DNA from 3 places in the Aquamicrobium segne genome. Region 1 is predicted to be linked to each of the others. Evidence: riboswitches for the same ligand, from Rfam matches in the RefSeq annotation. Region 1 holds a riboswitch; each other region holds the start of a gene.

What was found. Region 1 has a riboswitch for cobalamin ahead of ACFPLB_RS01895 (TonB-dependent receptor domain-containing protein). Riboswitches for the same ligand answer to the same signal wherever they lie in the genome.
Region 2: linked by a shared signal. The riboswitch ahead of ACFPLB_RS13295 (TonB-dependent receptor plug domain-containing protein) and the one ahead of ACFPLB_RS01895 (TonB-dependent receptor domain-containing protein) in region 1 are both predicted to bind cobalamin.
Region 3: linked by a shared signal. The riboswitch ahead of ACFPLB_RS06100 (ribonucleoside-diphosphate reductase subunit alpha) and the one ahead of ACFPLB_RS01895 (TonB-dependent receptor domain-containing protein) in region 1 are both predicted to bind cobalamin.

The regions. Positions count from the first base shown of each region.
Region 1 covers NZ_JBHSLL010000009.1:3,107-8,327, forward strand. Annotated here, with positions in the region: gene ACFPLB_RS01885 (FecCD family ABC transporter permease) at 1-191, opposite strand, end outside; gene ACFPLB_RS01890 (ABC transporter substrate-binding protein) at 188-1,063, opposite strand; gene ACFPLB_RS01895 (TonB-dependent receptor domain-containing protein) at 1,063-2,958, opposite strand; cobalamin riboswitch at 3,145-3,336, opposite strand; gene ACFPLB_RS01900 (cobyric acid synthase) at 3,542-5,005, opposite strand; gene cobO (cob(I)yrinic acid a,c-diamide adenosyltransferase) at 5,005-5,221, opposite strand, start outside.
Region 2 covers NZ_JBHSLL010000050.1:15,880-21,100, forward strand. Annotated here, with positions in the region: gene ACFPLB_RS13290 (3-hydroxybutyrate dehydrogenase) at 1-213, shown strand, start outside; gene ACFPLB_RS13295 (TonB-dependent receptor plug domain-containing protein) at 382-2,262, opposite strand; cobalamin riboswitch at 2,432-2,633, opposite strand; gene purE (5-(carboxyamino)imidazole ribonucleotide mutase) at 2,753-3,250, shown strand; gene ACFPLB_RS13305 (5-(carboxyamino)imidazole ribonucleotide synthase) at 3,247-4,335, shown strand; gene ACFPLB_RS13310 (putative bifunctional diguanylate cyclase/phosphodiesterase) at 4,457-5,221, opposite strand, start outside.
Region 3 covers NZ_JBHSLL010000014.1:10,448-15,668, reverse strand. Annotated here, with positions in the region: gene ACFPLB_RS06100 (ribonucleoside-diphosphate reductase subunit alpha) at 1-1,696, opposite strand, end outside; cobalamin riboswitch at 1,872-2,082, opposite strand; gene doeB (N(2)-acetyl-L-2,4-diaminobutanoate deacetylase DoeB) at 2,232-3,242, opposite strand; gene doeA (ectoine hydrolase DoeA) at 3,320-4,513, opposite strand; gene eutC (ectoine utilization protein EutC) at 4,532-5,221, opposite strand, start outside.

The DNA.
Region 1 (5,221 bases):
AGAATGGCGCGCGGCAGCCTGATCTCGCGCATGATCAGGCCGATCTCACCGGCCTCGCCCTGAAACAGCGCCGCAATGCTGTCACCGAAGGCGATCGCCGCCGGGCCGACCGTCAGCGACAGCAGGAACAGGGTCAGTGTTGCCAGCGACAGCGCTGCGATCAGCAGCCGGTAGCGTACTGTTTCGCTCATGGCCGTGCCCCGCCCTGCCCTGCCTTGCCCTGCACCGCCGCCCGTTGCAGCAGGAAGGCGGCTTCGAGCGTGAAGGGCGCGCCACAGATCATGTTGGGCGTCGGTGCGCTGACCGGCTGGCTCAAGGCTTCAAGCGCAGCGAAAGCGGGATGGACAAAATTTTCCTGCGCCAGTGCTGGTGCGCCATAATCACGGGAGCTGGAGGCGATGATGTCGGGTCGCGCCACGATCAACATCTCCAGCGGCACCCGGCCGCTGCCGGTGACGCCCAGCGCCTCGCCGACATTGACGAGACCGGCAGCGCGAAAAATCTCGCCAGCGAGCGTGCCCTTGCCAGCGGTGTAGCTGTTGGCGTCGTAGAGCGCGATCGAGCGCCCGCTGCGTGGCGCGGCGGCGAGATCGGCCAGCCCGGCGTCAAGTGCGGCCGCCAGTTCCCGCGCGCGTTCGTCCTGTCCGAGCAGCGCGCCGACACGTAAAATGTTGGTGCGGATATCGTCGAAGGAGCGCGAGGGCGCAAACTCCTCGACCTGGACGCCGAGCGAGCGCAGCAGGCCGACGGTGGCGCGTGAGGAGAAGGTGCCGGCGAGTACGAGGTCGGGCTTCATCAGGAAGATTTCCTCGGCCAGCGCGTGGTTAACGGCGAAGGCCTTCGCCTCCCCCGTCATCGTCGAGGAGTTGGGGTCGCTCGCCAGCACCGAGACCGAGTGAAGCTGGCCCTCGCCGGCGATCAGCATGGCGAGCTGGTCAGTGCAGACATTGATCGACACCACGCGCTGCGGCGCGGGGGCTGCCAAAACCGGTGCAGCCCAAGCGAGGGCCGCCGCCAGCAGCGCCAGCACCCGGATGGCTCTCACTGGCCGACCGCCTGTCATCAGAATGTCCGCGAGAGGCTCAGATTGATCGTCCTGCCGGGGGCGACATAGTTGGGGATACGCTCATATTTCTCGTCGAACAGGTTTTCCACCGACAGCTTCAACTGCGACTGCGGGTCGAGGCTGTAGATCGCCGAAAGATCGACCGTCGTATAGGCTGGCATGCGCTGGGTGTTGGTATGATTGGAGAAGCGGTCACCGACATGGAACACGCCCGCCTTCAGCCAGAGCTTTTCCGTTGCCTGGAAATCAGCCTCGATGGAGGCCCTGAAGCGATCCTGATAGCGGACATAGCGGTCTCTCACCTCGTTGATCGGTCGCCTGAGGTCGAGCGAAGCACGCACGCCCCAGCGATCATTGAAGCGATGGTCGAGTGTCACCTCGAGACCGGTTATCGAGACACGCTCAAGGTTCTCGGCATACAGGCTTCCTATGACGCCGCCCCAGCCGATCTGGTCCTTGATCCTGTTGCGGTAGACGCTGACGTCGAGGCTGGTCGTGTCGGTGGGACGCCAGTTCACCCCCGCCTCCCAGGAACGTGAGCGTTCCGGCCGCAGGTCGGGACTGCCGACGCCGATCTCCGGGTCGTCGTAATAGAGGTCGTTGAAGGTCGGCGCGCGGAAGCCGGTGCCATGCGAGGCGCGCACGATCAGTTCCGGCAGGACGGCATAGCTGGCGCCGATATTGTAGGTGGTGGCCTCGCCGAACTGCTCGTTGTGGTCGAAGCGCAGGCCAGCGTCCACGGTAAGATCGCCGAACTCCAGCGAGTATTGCGAGAATACCGCCGCAAGGTCGCGCTTCTTCACCGCGTAATTGCCGGTGGAGTTGATCTCCTCGCGATACGCCTCGACACCGAAGCCGAGAATATGGTCGACCGTGCCGGTGGCGAAGGATTTTTCCGTTGATGCCAGCATGCCGTAGCGCGTGGTGCCGAAGATGTTCTCGACGGCGACGCCGTCGCGGAAATTCGTTGCCTCATCCTTGCCGGCGCTGAATTCGAGCGTTGATTTCCAGTCCGGGGAGTGGTCGAGCCTGGCGCCGATCTTCCCGCTCAGCGTGTCCCTCTCGGTCTCGTTCAGACCGAGCAGAGAGCCGGGGCGCGGCTTGTTGTCGTATTGAGTGCGCGCCCGCGAGGCGAGGCCGGTGGAATAGATCCGACCCCAATCGTAGTCCTTCGACAGCGAATAGTGCAGCGAGCCGCGTGCAAAGCCGTTATCGTCGGGCTCGTGGCCCGACCAACTCGGAACGGTGAAGTCGTAGCCGCGCGTGCCAAACAGGCTGCCGCCGAAGGAATAGTCCCAACCACTTTCGCTGCGTCCCATCCTGTCAACCGCCAGCGTGCCGCCCCATGGATGCATGACGCCCGCCGTCACTGTGGTGCATGAAGGGTTGCCATTGGCGCAGGGCCCGCCCTGTCTGGTGATGATGTTGATGATGCCGCCGATGGCATCCGCGCCATATTGCGCCGAATGCGCACCCTTGGCGATCTCGACGCGCTCGATCGATTCGAGCGGGATGTTGAACAGCGCCGCCGAGGCGCTGGTGGCGGCGGCAACGCGCACGCCATTGACCAGAACCAGCGTCTGCGATTCGGTGGTGCCGCGAAGCGAGGCCCCGCCAGCCGCGCCCATGCCGCCGTTCAGACTAACCGAGACGCCGGTATGGTTCTTCAGCAATGAGGCCAGATCGGCGGCGGCGGAACGCTCGATCTCCTCCCGCGCAATGACCGTCACCGAAGAGGTGGTGCGCTCCAGCGACGAGGTTCTTCTGAGCGGCGTCGTCACCGTGATCGTATCGAGGACGGTCACGCCGCCCAAATCGGGCAGGCTCTGGGCCTGTGCCGCGCTCGTAAGGGCAAGCGCGCATGCGCCGGCTGCGAATATGGTCCTGTTCATTCTGGTCCCCTGCATCAAGGCCGCGCAGCGCACGCCCCCATGATCCGACATCAACCGCAGGCTGGTCGGGGCAACAGGCTGAAGAAACGAAGGCTCCACCCTGCGGCCGTTCCGGCACGCGGCAACATGACTTTCTCGTGTCACCGCGACGGACGACCGCGCCTGGCCAATACCCCCGTGGCCCGGCATGGGTGACTGGAAAAGGCAGGTCTCCTGACTTCCGCGTCGGCGCTTCCTTCCGCCTTCCCGGCCATGCGGCCAGTGGCGTCGTGGAAGAAAGCTCAGCGGTTACAGTTGCGGGGGCAGTCCGGCTTCGACCTTGCGGTTTACCGTGTTCCCTTTTGATCCGTAAACGGAACCATTTCCAAAAACACGGAAATCACCTGCCACATAAAATGTCAATCCCGCCGCCCCGTTCCTGCGAATGGGTGCTGCTTGCCGTGCATCCGTTCCTGTGGAGAGCAATGGACGAAACCATGCAGGCAAGCAGATGCCGGGGCGACAACTCCCGAAATCCACGGGTAGGAAGCCCGGCGCGACGCAGTGTCGCGGATCGCGTTTCTTACGACGGTGGCGCGGCTTTTCATCTGGCGTGGCTGAGCATTTCGTCTACCGCCAGATGCTTCTCCAGATGGGCGGCGAGCGCGTCGAGCGTCTCCTCAATCTGCCGGTTATAGTCGAGACCGGCGGCCTGCCCGCCGAGCCGCGCCAGCCACGCCGCGCGCTGGGCATCATTGGCGAACACCCCGTGCAGATAGGTACCCGTCACCTTGCCGCCCGGCGTGGTCGCGCCTTCCGGCCCGGCATCGTCGAGAATGGCGAAGGGCCGGGCGCGGTCTTTTCCTTGCGTGGCGCCCATATGCATCTCGTAGCCGGAGAGCGGAATACCGTCGGCGCTGCGGCCCGTCACCGCGCGCAACGTCTTTTCCTTCGACAGCACGGTCGTCACATCGAGCAGGCCAAGACCTTCGGCCATGCTTGTCGTGCCCTCGATGCCGTCAGGGTCGGCAATCGTGCGGCCGAGCATCTGGTAACCGCCACACAGGCCAAGCACATGGCCGCCGCGCCGCAGATGTGCGGCGATGTCAATGTCGAACCCGGCCGCGCGCAGGGCGGCAAGGCCGGACAGCGTCGATTTCGAGCCGGGCAGCAGCACCAGCGCCGCATCACCCGGCAGGGCCGAACCCGGCCAGACGCGCACAAGGTCAACGTCCGGCTCCGCCTCCAGCGGGTCGAGATCGTCAAAATTCGACACATGCGGCAGGATCGGAACCGCGATGCGCACGCGCCCGCCGGACACGCGCGCACCGTCCTTGCGGGTGAGGCCTAGCGCATCCTCCGCCGGGAGCTTTCGCGCGTCGGGAAAGTGCGGCACGAGACCGAAGGCCGCCCAGCCGGTGCGCCGCGCAATCTCGACCATCCCGTCCGCAAACAGCGCGGGATCGCCGCGAAAGCGATTGACGATGAAGCCTGCAATTATAGCCGCATCGTCCGGGTCGATGACCGCGCGGGTGCCGACGAGGCTGGCGATAACGCCGCCGCGGTCAATGTCGCCGATCAGCACCACCGGCACGTCGGCGGCCCGGGCAAAGCCCATATTGGCGATGTCGCCATCGCGCAAATTGATCTCGGCCGGGCTGCCCGCACCTTCGACCAGCACAATGTCGGCCTCGGCGCGCAGCCTGTCAAAGCTGTCGAGCACATGGGGCATGAGCTGCCGCTTGATGTCCTGGTAGCGGGCGGCGTCGGCATTGGCAAACACCTTGCCTTGCACCACCACCTGCGCGCCGACATCGCTTTGCGGCTTGAGCAATACGGGGTTCATGTGCACACTGGGCGCAACGCGCGCGGCCAGCGCCTGAAGCGCCTGTGCGCGACCGATCTCGCCATCCTCGGCGGTCACTGCGGCATTGTTCGACATGTTCTGCGGCTTGAAGGGCAACACCTTGAGGCCGCGCAGGGTGAGCGCACGAACGAGCCCGGCAACGATAAGCGATTTACCCACATCCGAGCCGGTGCCCTGGAACATCAGCGCCCGGGCGGTCATCAGAACTCGACGCCAGCCTGCGCTTTCACCCCAGCGGCAAAATGATGCTTGACCAGCCCCATTTCGGTAACGAGGTCGGCAGCCTCGATCAAGGCTGGCTTGGCGTTGCGGCCCGTCACCACCACATGCAGGTCGTCACGTCGCGCCGCCAGCGCCGCCACCACAGCGTCGAGATCAAGATAGTCGTAGCGCAGGGCGATGTTCAACTCATCGAGG
Region 2 (5,221 bases), on a different contig from region 1:
CCGCTGGTTGAAGCCCAGATCCCCGACCAGATGAAAACCCATAATATGGATCGCGACACGGTGGTGCGTGAAGTGATGCTGGAAAAACAGCCGACCAGAGAGTTTGTCAGCGTCGGGCAGGTGGCGGCTTGCGTGGTGTTTTTATGCTCGCCAGCGGCTGCACAGATTAACGGTGCCCATATTTCGGTCGATGGCGGCTGGGTGGCGCAATGATCGCATTATAGCTGCTTCATAAGGGGTTAAAGCCTGTCTTTCGAACTGGACCAGTTTCAGGATAAAGTTCGAGAGACAGGCATGCGTAAAAATAAAAATGCTCTAAGCTCTTGTTTTAGCCGCATTTGTGCTTGCGTCAGATGTAACCATCTGTGCTCGCAAAATGCTCTAGAATTTTGCCTTGATGCCAGCAAAAGCCGAGATGCCGGGCGTACCATAGCCCTTTACCGTCTGATACTTCTCGTTCAACAGGTTCTCGCCGCGAAGATAGACTTCGGTGGAGTCGGTCAGTTGATAGGCAACCCTGGCGTTGAGGAGAAGATAATCATCGAGTTTGCTATTGCCGTCCATGATGTCTGCTGCAAACTTCAAATCTGCGCCGATGGTCCATTTCTCGGCAGGTTTGGCCAAGGTCGACAGAACAAAGGCATGTCTGGGGATTCGCGAGTTGCGCTCACCATTTTCAGACTTTGAATCTGTGTAGGTATAGGAGCCGCCTATATCGAGCCAATCGGTTGCTGCATAGGTGAAAGAGGTTTCAACGCCTCGCGAACGGGTGGTTCCAGGCACTTGTTCGTAGCCGTTTCCATATATGATCAGATTATCGACATCGATTGAGAAATAAGTGACGTCTGCCACAAGGCGGTCATTCCAAAATGATTGTCCGATACCGATATCAAAACTTTTACTGGTTTCTGGTTTTAGATCCACATTGCCAACAGGCCCTCCCGGAAAACCCCAATCCGGGTCGGGGGGGAAAGGGGGCGCATAGAGTTCGTAAAGGCTTGGCGCCCGGAAACCTGTTCCAAAAGAGGAATGGAGACGGGTTCCGGTATGGGAAAGCGTGTAAGAGGCGGTGCCCCTGTAAGTCGTATGACCGCCAAATTCGGAATGTTCATCGTGACGCAAGCCAGCCGTGATGACGAGGTCTTCGAGAGGGCTGAGAATTGCCTGACCCCATACGCCGGTAAGATCGTATTTGTCGTTGGTCGGCGGCGAGGTAATGACCTTGGCCTGTTGCCGTTCATGGTCGAGGCCATATTGCAACAGGACTGCATCGTTTACTTCAAATGAGCCCTGATAGTCGAATTTCTGCCGCTGGCCGATATATCTGAAGATTGAGATGTAGCCCCCGTATTCGGAGGTGTCTTCCCGATCCACCTTGAAGCCTTGAATGGAGAAGGTGTTTTTCAGCCGTCCGTCCATGAGATCAAGGTTGAAACCGGCGCGCCCGCCTAGTGATTTGCTTATCTCTTCATTGACAAGATTATCCGCTCCCTCGTTGTCATACTGCGCTTTGGCATCTATATAGAGTGCAGAACCGAATACAGAGAATGCTTCGTTGATACGGTGTTCAGCGACGAGATCGACTGTGGCATTTTTATAGCCGTCGCGCTCTGGAAAACCGGCAGCGGCTGAAATGCCATCAGTATAGAGGCCGGAAATATTTGTGGCGAAATGTGAGCCCTCATTGGCGGCAGTAAAACCATAGCGGCCGCGCACCGTGCCAAAGGAGCCGCCTTCAGCCTCGACAATATGATGAAGGCCGCTTTCAGCTTCACCCATTGTTGAAATGTCAACCAGCCCGGCAATGGCGTTGGAGCCATAAAGGGTGCTTTGGGAACCTTTCAGAACCTCGATATTGTTAATTCCGCCAGTGAGAAGATGCTGGTAATGGGTCTGGACCTGCGTGTTGGAAGGATCGGAAATATCGATGCCGTTATAGAGGGTCTTGACATAGCCTGAACCAAGACCGCGTATGAACAAACCGCTTCGCGCTCCAAGCCCGCCGTTATTGGCGATGGAGACGCCGGGCAATAAATTCAGATAGTCGCTCACCACCGGGAGGGATTTCGCCTCGATCTGTGCCTGTGTGATCTGCTCAACCGTGGAGCCGGTTTTATTTTCTTCGGTTGCTGTGCGGTTGGCGGTTACTGAAATGGTTTGCAGTTCAATGACATCATCGTCCTGGGCAATGTTGTCTTGCGCCCATGCTGTGCTGCCCAGAAGCAGCGCACAGGCACTGCCGGTCCAAAAATATTTTCTCATCACCTACCCCAAAGGCCGGGCATTCATGCGCCAGCAGTTTTTATTTCCACCGCAGTCATGACAGGCAAAAGAGGGGTTTGACATCCACCTTGCAGGCCGTAGAGCACGCGGCAACACTTATCGTGTCACCGCAACGGACGGCCGCGCCTGATTCCACCCCGGAATCAGGAATGGGTGACTGGAACCGGCAGGTCTCCTGACTTTCGCGTCATTGCCTCCAGCCGCCTTCCCGGACCGTTATTTAGATCCAGTGGCATGTCGGAGAGAGGCTCGGCGTCTACAGTTGCGGGGGCAGTCGCGGTTTTGCCGATTTTCCGGCTGACCGTGTTCCCTTTTCATCCGTATTCGGAACCGTTTCCAGCCATGACGCTAATCATTGCCGGGCCTGTTTGTCAATTCACCTGTATAGTGCTGCTTGCTTCAGTGGCTTGTTCTTGCAGGCATGCAAAAATTCCGCTACGTCCCCGCTTTACCAAGTGGAGCCAAGGCCTTGACCGACACACAAGCCGATGTCGCCATCATCATGGGCAGCCAGTCCGATTGGGCAACCATGCGCCATGCGGCTGAAACGCTGGCCGCATTGGGTGTTTCTTATAAAAGCCTGATTATTTCGGCGCATCGCACACCGCAGCGTCTGTATGATTTTGCTACCGGGGCAAAGGCTGCCGGTTACAAGATTGTGGTGGCAGGCGCTGGTGGAGCCGCGCATCTTCCCGGCATGGCTGCTTCGATGACGCCTTTGCCGGTTTTTGGCGTTCCGGTGGAATCAAAAGCCTTGTCGGGGCAGGATTCGCTTTTGTCCATCGTGCAGATGCCTGCTGGCGTTCCGGTTGGCACAATGGCCATCGGCAAGGCCGGTGCAGTCAATGCAGCCCTTCTTGCCGCTGCCGTGCTGGCGCTTGATGATGCAGAACTGGCCGGGCGGCTGGATGCATGGCGCGCACAGCAGACACAAAATGTGGCGCTTGAGCCGAAGGATGATGCCTGATGCTGGCTCCTGGATCGACCATCGGCATTATCGGCGGCGGCCAGCTTGGCCGGATGCTGGCCATGGCTGCGGCGCGCCTTGGCTATCATATCGCCATTTTGGAGCCGCAGGCTGAGTGTCCGGCAGCCCAGCTTGCCAACCGGCATATTGTTGCCGCCTATGATGACCCTGCCGGATTGGCGGAACTGGCTGCAATCAGCGCTGTCATCACCTATGAATTTGAAAATGTGCCGGTGGAGGCTGTTGAGGCTTTGGCTGCCAAAGTGCCGGTTTTGCCGCCACCGCGCGCGCTGGAAATGTCACAGGACCGGCTGGTGGAAAAGCAGTTTCTAAACAGCATTGGAATTGGCACGGCACCGTTTCTGGCGGTGGACAGTGATGCGGATCTGGCCTCTGCCTTGCAGGATTTTGGCGGCAATGGTGTCTTGAAAACACGCCGCATGGGCTATGATGGCAAGGGTCAGCGTGTATTTCGCAACACAAAAAGCACGGATTGCGCTGGTGTCTTTGAGGACATGGGAGGTGTGCCGCTCATTCTGGAAGGGCTGATTTCCTTTGAGCGTGAAATATCGGTGATTGGCGCGCGTGACGCCAACGGCCATGTGGCGATTTACGATGCGGCTGAGAACGTGCATCGCGATGGCATTTTGCACACTTCAACTGTGCCGGCAGCCATTTCACCGGCCATGGCTGGCAGCGCCGGTGAGGCCACTGCCACTTTGCTTGACGCGCTTGGCTATGTCGGGGTGATCGGCGTGGAGTTCTTTGCGCTGGAGGACGGGTCGCTGCTGGTCAATGAAATGGCTCCGCGTGTGCATAATTCCGGGCACTGGACGGAAGTTGCCTGCACCATTTCGCAGTTTGAGCAGCATATCAGGGCCATTGCCGGGCTGACGCTGGGAAGCCCGCGGCGGCACAGCGATTGTGTGATGGAAAATCTGATTGGCGATGATGTGGCCCGCCTGCCTGAACTGGTGGCTGAAACTGACATCATGGTTCATCTTTACGGCAAGACGCAAGCGCGAGCGGGACGCAAAATGGGGCATTTTACCCGCATTTTCGTTGCGCCAGACGTATCGACATAATGGTCTTGCCCGGTTATGGCTAGAGCGCCGTGCGTCCTGTCGGACGCACAAAGGACGCTCTAACTCTTTGAATGAGCATCGGAATTATCCAAAAACCGATTCCACTTTTTGGTCCGATGCTCTAAGAAAGATCATCATCCGAGACTGAAAACTGTCGTAAGGCCAGAGCCTCTTCAATCGGCAGGGCAGGCGAAAACAGGTAGCCTTGCGCGTTGACGCAGCCCATGGATTGCAAGATGCGGGCCTGTTCGCAGGTTTCGATACCTTCGGCTGTTACCTCTATATTGAGTGTTTTGGCCAGATCGATAACGGCCTTGACCAGCAGACGGTTTTCGGGGGTTCCGGCAAGATCAACGGTAAAGCTGCGGTCAATCTTGATCCGGGACAAGCGATGATCCTTGAGTGAGGCAAGCGAGGAAAAGCCGGAGCCAAAATCATCAAGGGCGATGGAAATGCCTGCTTTTGCCAAATATGTCAGCTTTTCCTGAAGATGCTCGCTATCGACAGGTGCTTCTTCGGTAATTTCGATTTCCAGCATCGAGGATGGCAGGCCATGCGCCTCAAGTCCGTCAAGGATCAGGGTATCGATGTCGGGGGCTTCAAGTTCGCGCGGCGAGATATTGATGGCAACGCGAATATCGGACCGCCCCTGATGGCGCAGCCTTTTTATCATGGTGCAGGCGTTTAAAAAGACTGTTTTGGTCAAAACCGGCAACAGGCCGGTGACATGTGCAGCGGTGATGATTTCAGGCGGGGCGATCGATCCATGGTCAGGGTGGTGCCAGCGCAGCAGGCTTTCAAAGCCGATGACCTTGCCGTTTTCCAAGCGGATGACCGGCTGATACCAGTTTTGTAGCTGGTCTGTTTCCAGGGCTGCCTTCAGATC
Region 3 (5,221 bases), on a different contig from region 1:
CGGTGCACAGATTGGATGAATGCACAACGCCGACATGGCCCTGTGGCGAGCGGATGTTGCACGGATCCTTGAAGGTAATCCACGGATGGCCGGTCTCAAACAGCATGGTCAGCATCTTGCGCCACAGATCGAGCGCCCGGACCTTGCGGAACACTTTTAGCTTGCCAGCCGCTGCCCATGCCTCATAGCCCTCATAGGCCTTGCGGAACGAATTGCCGGTGAGGTCGTGCAGGCAGGGGGTCTCGTCGGGTGAGAACAGCGTCCATTCGCCGTCCTCCTCCACCCGTTGCATGAACAGGTCCGGCACCCAGTTTGCCGTGTTCATGTCATGGGTGCGGCGGCGGTCGTCGCCGGTGTTTTTTCTCAGATCGAGGAATTCCTCAATATCGATGTGCCAGGTCTCCAGATAGGCACAGACCGCACCCTTGCGCTTGCCGCCCTGGTTGACGGCAATCGCCGTGTCATTGGCGACTTTCAGGAACGGCACCACCCCCTGGCTTTCGCCATTGGTGCCCTTGATATGCGCGCCAAGGCCACGCACCGGCGTCCAGTCATTGCCAAGCCCGCCCGAATATTTGGCCAGCAGCGCATTGTCCTTGACGCCTTTGAAGATCGCTTCCAGATCATCACCAATGGTGGTCAGGAAGCAGGAGGAAAGCTGCGGTCGCGTCGTGCCTGAATTGAACAGGGTCGGCGTCGAGGCCATGAAATCAAAGGACGACAGCAGGTCGTAGAACTCGATGGCGCGCGCCTCGCGGTCGATTTCGCGTATAGCCAGCCCCATGGCGACGCGCATGAAGAAGGCTTGCGGCAGCTCAAAACGCTTGGCCCCGGTGTGCAGGAAATAACGGTCATAAAGCGTCTGAAGGCCGAGATACTGGAAATTCAAATCCCGCTCCGGCTTGAGTGCGGCACCCAGACGGGCAAGGTCGAAGCGGTCAAGTTCGGGGTCAATCAGCCCGGCATCAATGCCGGTCTTTACGAAATCCGCGAAATAAGTGGCATAACGCCCGCTCATCTCTCCTTGCGTCGCCTGCTCGGCGCGGCCGGAAACAAGCGTCAGCGCCTCGCGGCGCAGCCTGTCGAGCAACAGGCGAGCGGAGACGAAAGCGTAATTCGGCTCCTGCTCGATCAGCGTACGCGCGGCCAGGATTGGCGCCAGTGACAATTCGTCGAGCGAGACCCCATCATAGAGATTTCGCTGCGTCTCGGTGAGGATCGCGTCGGCTGACACCGCCTCCAGACCCTCGCAAGCCTCGCTGACCACCGCCGCCAGCCGCGCCTGATCGAGTGGTGAAAGCGTGCCGTCCTCAGCGCGGACATTGAGTTTGGGGGCGGCGGTCTCGATGCTGTCTGCCTTTGCGGCGGCACGCTCACGGGCGCGGTCTTCGCGATAAAGCACATAGGCGCGGGCAACGCGGTGATGTTCGCCGCGCATCAAGGCCAGTTCGACCTGATCCTGCACATCCTCAATGTGGAAGGTGCGGCCTTCGCCAATCCGCCGCGTCAAAACCGTCACCACCTGTTCGGTCAGTTCCGCAACAATATCATGCACGCGCCGCGATCCGGCTGCGGTAGACCCTTCGACTGCCAGGAAGGCCTTGGTCAGCGCCACTGTGATCTTGACCGGGTCGAACGGCGTCACCGCCCCGTTGCGGCGGATTACACGCCAGCCGGGTTCGACGGGCGGCTGCATCGAAGATTGTAATGAGATCGGAGCCGAATGGCTCTCCTTGGTCTGGATCGAAACGCTTGCCGACATCTTGTCCCCGTGGCGCTGTGGACGGGGATCTGGAGGAACGCATGCCGGCTGGACGCGGCATCACCGCGCATACAGGCAAGGCGCACCGCCGGGACACCCCGCCCGAGGTTCGTTCAACATCGCCATGGCAGGTCTCCTGGCTCGCAGGTCATTGTCACTGTCCAGCCTTCCCGGTGTCTTCACACCAGTGGCATTATGCGGACAGCAACTTGCTGCTTACAGTTGCGGGGGCAGCGCCGGATTTGCGAAATACACGCACCGGCTTCCCTCTTAGCTTCCAAGAAAAACGACTCGGAAGAACCATAACGACATACATCTAGTATGTGACAGGAATTTAATGTCAACAGGTAGAGATTCGTCATCCGATAATAAGTGCCACCTGTTTCGCCCTCTTCGCTTGCCGCGAATGAAAATGGGGGCAAACGCTTGGAACACAGCGTGAGTTTCTGCCTGATCGTGTCAGAGCATTTCAACCGGTTTCGTGAATGGCGATCACGCTGGCACAGTCGCCCGCCTTCACCAGACCGGGGAAGTGGCGGGCGACCAGCAGGCCGTCCATCTTTGCGTGGATTTCCTGCGGGGCAACACCGGTGCGGCCCGTGCCCCACACCCGCGCAATCACCATTCCCTTTGTTACCGTACCACCAAGATCAACCATGGTTTCGATCATCCCGTCTTCTTGCGCGAAGGCAAAGCAATCATCACCCGGCATATCCAGCCATGTTGTTGGTGTCTGTTCGACCACGCCGTCAACCAGCCCTGCATGGCGCAGCACGTTCAAGACACCCTTGCGTGCAATCTGCACGGTTTGGGCGCGCGATGTGCCGCCACCGCCCAGCTCTGTGGTGATAAACACCTTGCCCATCTCTTCGGCAGTCGTGTCGTACATGCCGACAGCGTCGATTTCGAGCATGCGCATCGAATAGGGCGCGCAAAATGCTTCGACTGCGGCGAATGCTCGCCGCTCCTGCTCCTTGTCCGGCAGAATATGGGCAGCACAGAATGGCAGAAAATCGAGCGTGCGTCCGCCCGAATGAAAGTCGAGCACAAGATCGGCGTGTGGCAGCAAATGGCGGGTGATATAGTCGGCGATCTTTTCCGTTACCGTGCCGTCGGGTCGGCCCGGAAAGCTGCGGTTCATATTGCCCTTGTCAATCGGCGAGGTGCGCGTTCCTACCCGAAATGCCGGATAATTCATGCCTGGAATGATGATGATTGTGCCAGCCACATCCTCCAGCTTCAGGCTGCGCGCCAGATCATAAAGCGCCAGCGGTCCTTCATATTCGTCACCATGATTGGCCCCGGTCAACAATGCGGTTGGTCCGCTTCCATTGCGGATCACGCAAATCGGTACCATCACCGAGCCCCATGCGGAATCGTCACGGCTATAAGGCAGCCGTAAAAAACCATGTTGCACCCCTTGCGCATCAAGATCGATGGTGGGCGAGATCGGTGACGGGCGAAGATGCTTGTCCAACATGTCAGGTCTCATGCAAGTTGCTCGATATATTTAGTCAAAGAAGGGAGGAGAAAAATACGGCCCATATCCTTCTTGCCTCATGCCTTCACAAACAATTCCCGTGGCACATTGGCCAGACACTCGACACCTGTTTCGGTAATCAGAATGGATTCGGTGATCTCCAGCCCCATATCTTCCAGCCACAGGCCGGTCATGAAATGGAAGGTCATGCCGGGTTTCAGCTCGGTTCTGTCACCGGGCCTCAGGCTCATGGTGCGCTCACCCCAGTCCGGCGGATAAGACAGGCCGATCGAATAGCCGGTGCGGTTATCCTTGACGATGCCGTATTTCTTCAAAACACCGAAAAACCCGTTGGCGATGTCTTCACAGGTGTTGCCGGGCCGGGCCGCGGCAAGACCGGCTTCCATGCCTTCCAGTGTCGCCTTTTCGGCATCCAGAAATGCCTGTGTCGGCTTGCCGAGGAAAACAGTGCGTGACAGCGGCACATGATAGCGGTTGTAGCAACCGGCAATCTCGAAAAAAGTGCCTTCATTGACGCGCATCGGCTTGTCGTCCCATGTCAGATGCGGGGCTGATGCATCTGCACCCGATGGCAGCAATGGGACGATGGCCGGATAGTCACCGCCAAAACGACCGTCAGGGCCGTCAACACCGCGTATTGCGACATCATAGATTTCTGCAACAAGATCGCATTTGCGCATCCCGACCTCGACACGGTCAAGAATGCGGGCATGCATTGCTTCGACAATGCGCGCTGCCTTGCGCATATAGTCGATTTCAGTTGCGCTCTTGATGGCGCGCTGCCAGTTGACCAGCGCCGTGGCATCGGTAAAGCGCGCATTGGGCAGCCCCTTTTGCAACGCGGCAAAGGCAGCAGCAGAAAACCAGTAATTGTCCATCTCGACACCGATCACCAGCCTGTCGAGGCCGCGATCAGCCAGAACCGTGGAGAGAAAATCCATCGGATGACGCTCGGTTGACTGCACATAGTGATCGTCATAGCCAATGATATTGCCATGATCGAGATAGGCGGTGCGCCTGGCACCATTGGCATCCTGCCCGCGCCCGTACCAGATCGGCTCACCGGTCGGCGGCACAATCACCGCCTGATGCACGTAAAACGACCAGCCATCATAGCCGGTCAGCCAGGCCATGTTGGATGGGTCGCTGACAATCAGCGCGTCGATGCCTTTTGCCTCCATGGCATGGCGCGTTTTGGCCAGCCGTGCGGCATATTCCTCGCGGGTAAATTTCAAAGAAGCCGATGTCATGTTACGAAACTCCTCGGTTCAACTGTCAAAATTTGTGCCGACACCGGCATTGGCCGCATGGTCTCGCGCCAATGTGGCAATGGCCGTGTCCTGAACGCCGGTGCCGGTCAGATCGCAGATCGTGATGTCTTGCCTGCTCTGGCGACCGGCTGACTTTCCCGCAATCACCTGGCCCAATTCGGCAAAACCCGCCTCCGCATCAATCAGGCCCGCCTTGATGGCATGGTGCAATTCACCCAGAACCCGCGTCTGGCCAAGACGGTCGGCAACATAAAGTGTTGCGCGTTGTAAAACTGCCGGATCAATCTCGTTCTTGTGCTCGGCGTCCGACCCCATTGCGGTCACATGCTGTCCTGCCTCCAGCCATTTTGCATGCAGAATCGGTATCTCGCTCGGCGTCGTCGTCACGATGATGTCGGCGCCTGCAACCGCTTGCACCCCATCAGCAAAGGCGCGCACATCAATGCCAAGCTCAGCGCGCAGTGCCTGTGCCAGCGCTTCGGCTTTGGCGACATTGCGCGCCCATATCCGTGCCTCGCGGATCGGGCGCACCAGCATCAGTGCTTCCAGTTGCAACCGCGCCTGCATCCCGGCCCCAAAAATTGCCGCAATAGTGGCGTCATTGCGCGCCAGATATTTTGCAGCCACGGCGCCCGCTGCCGCTGTGCGCATATCCGTCAGATAGCCATTATCAAGCAGCAGCGCCTC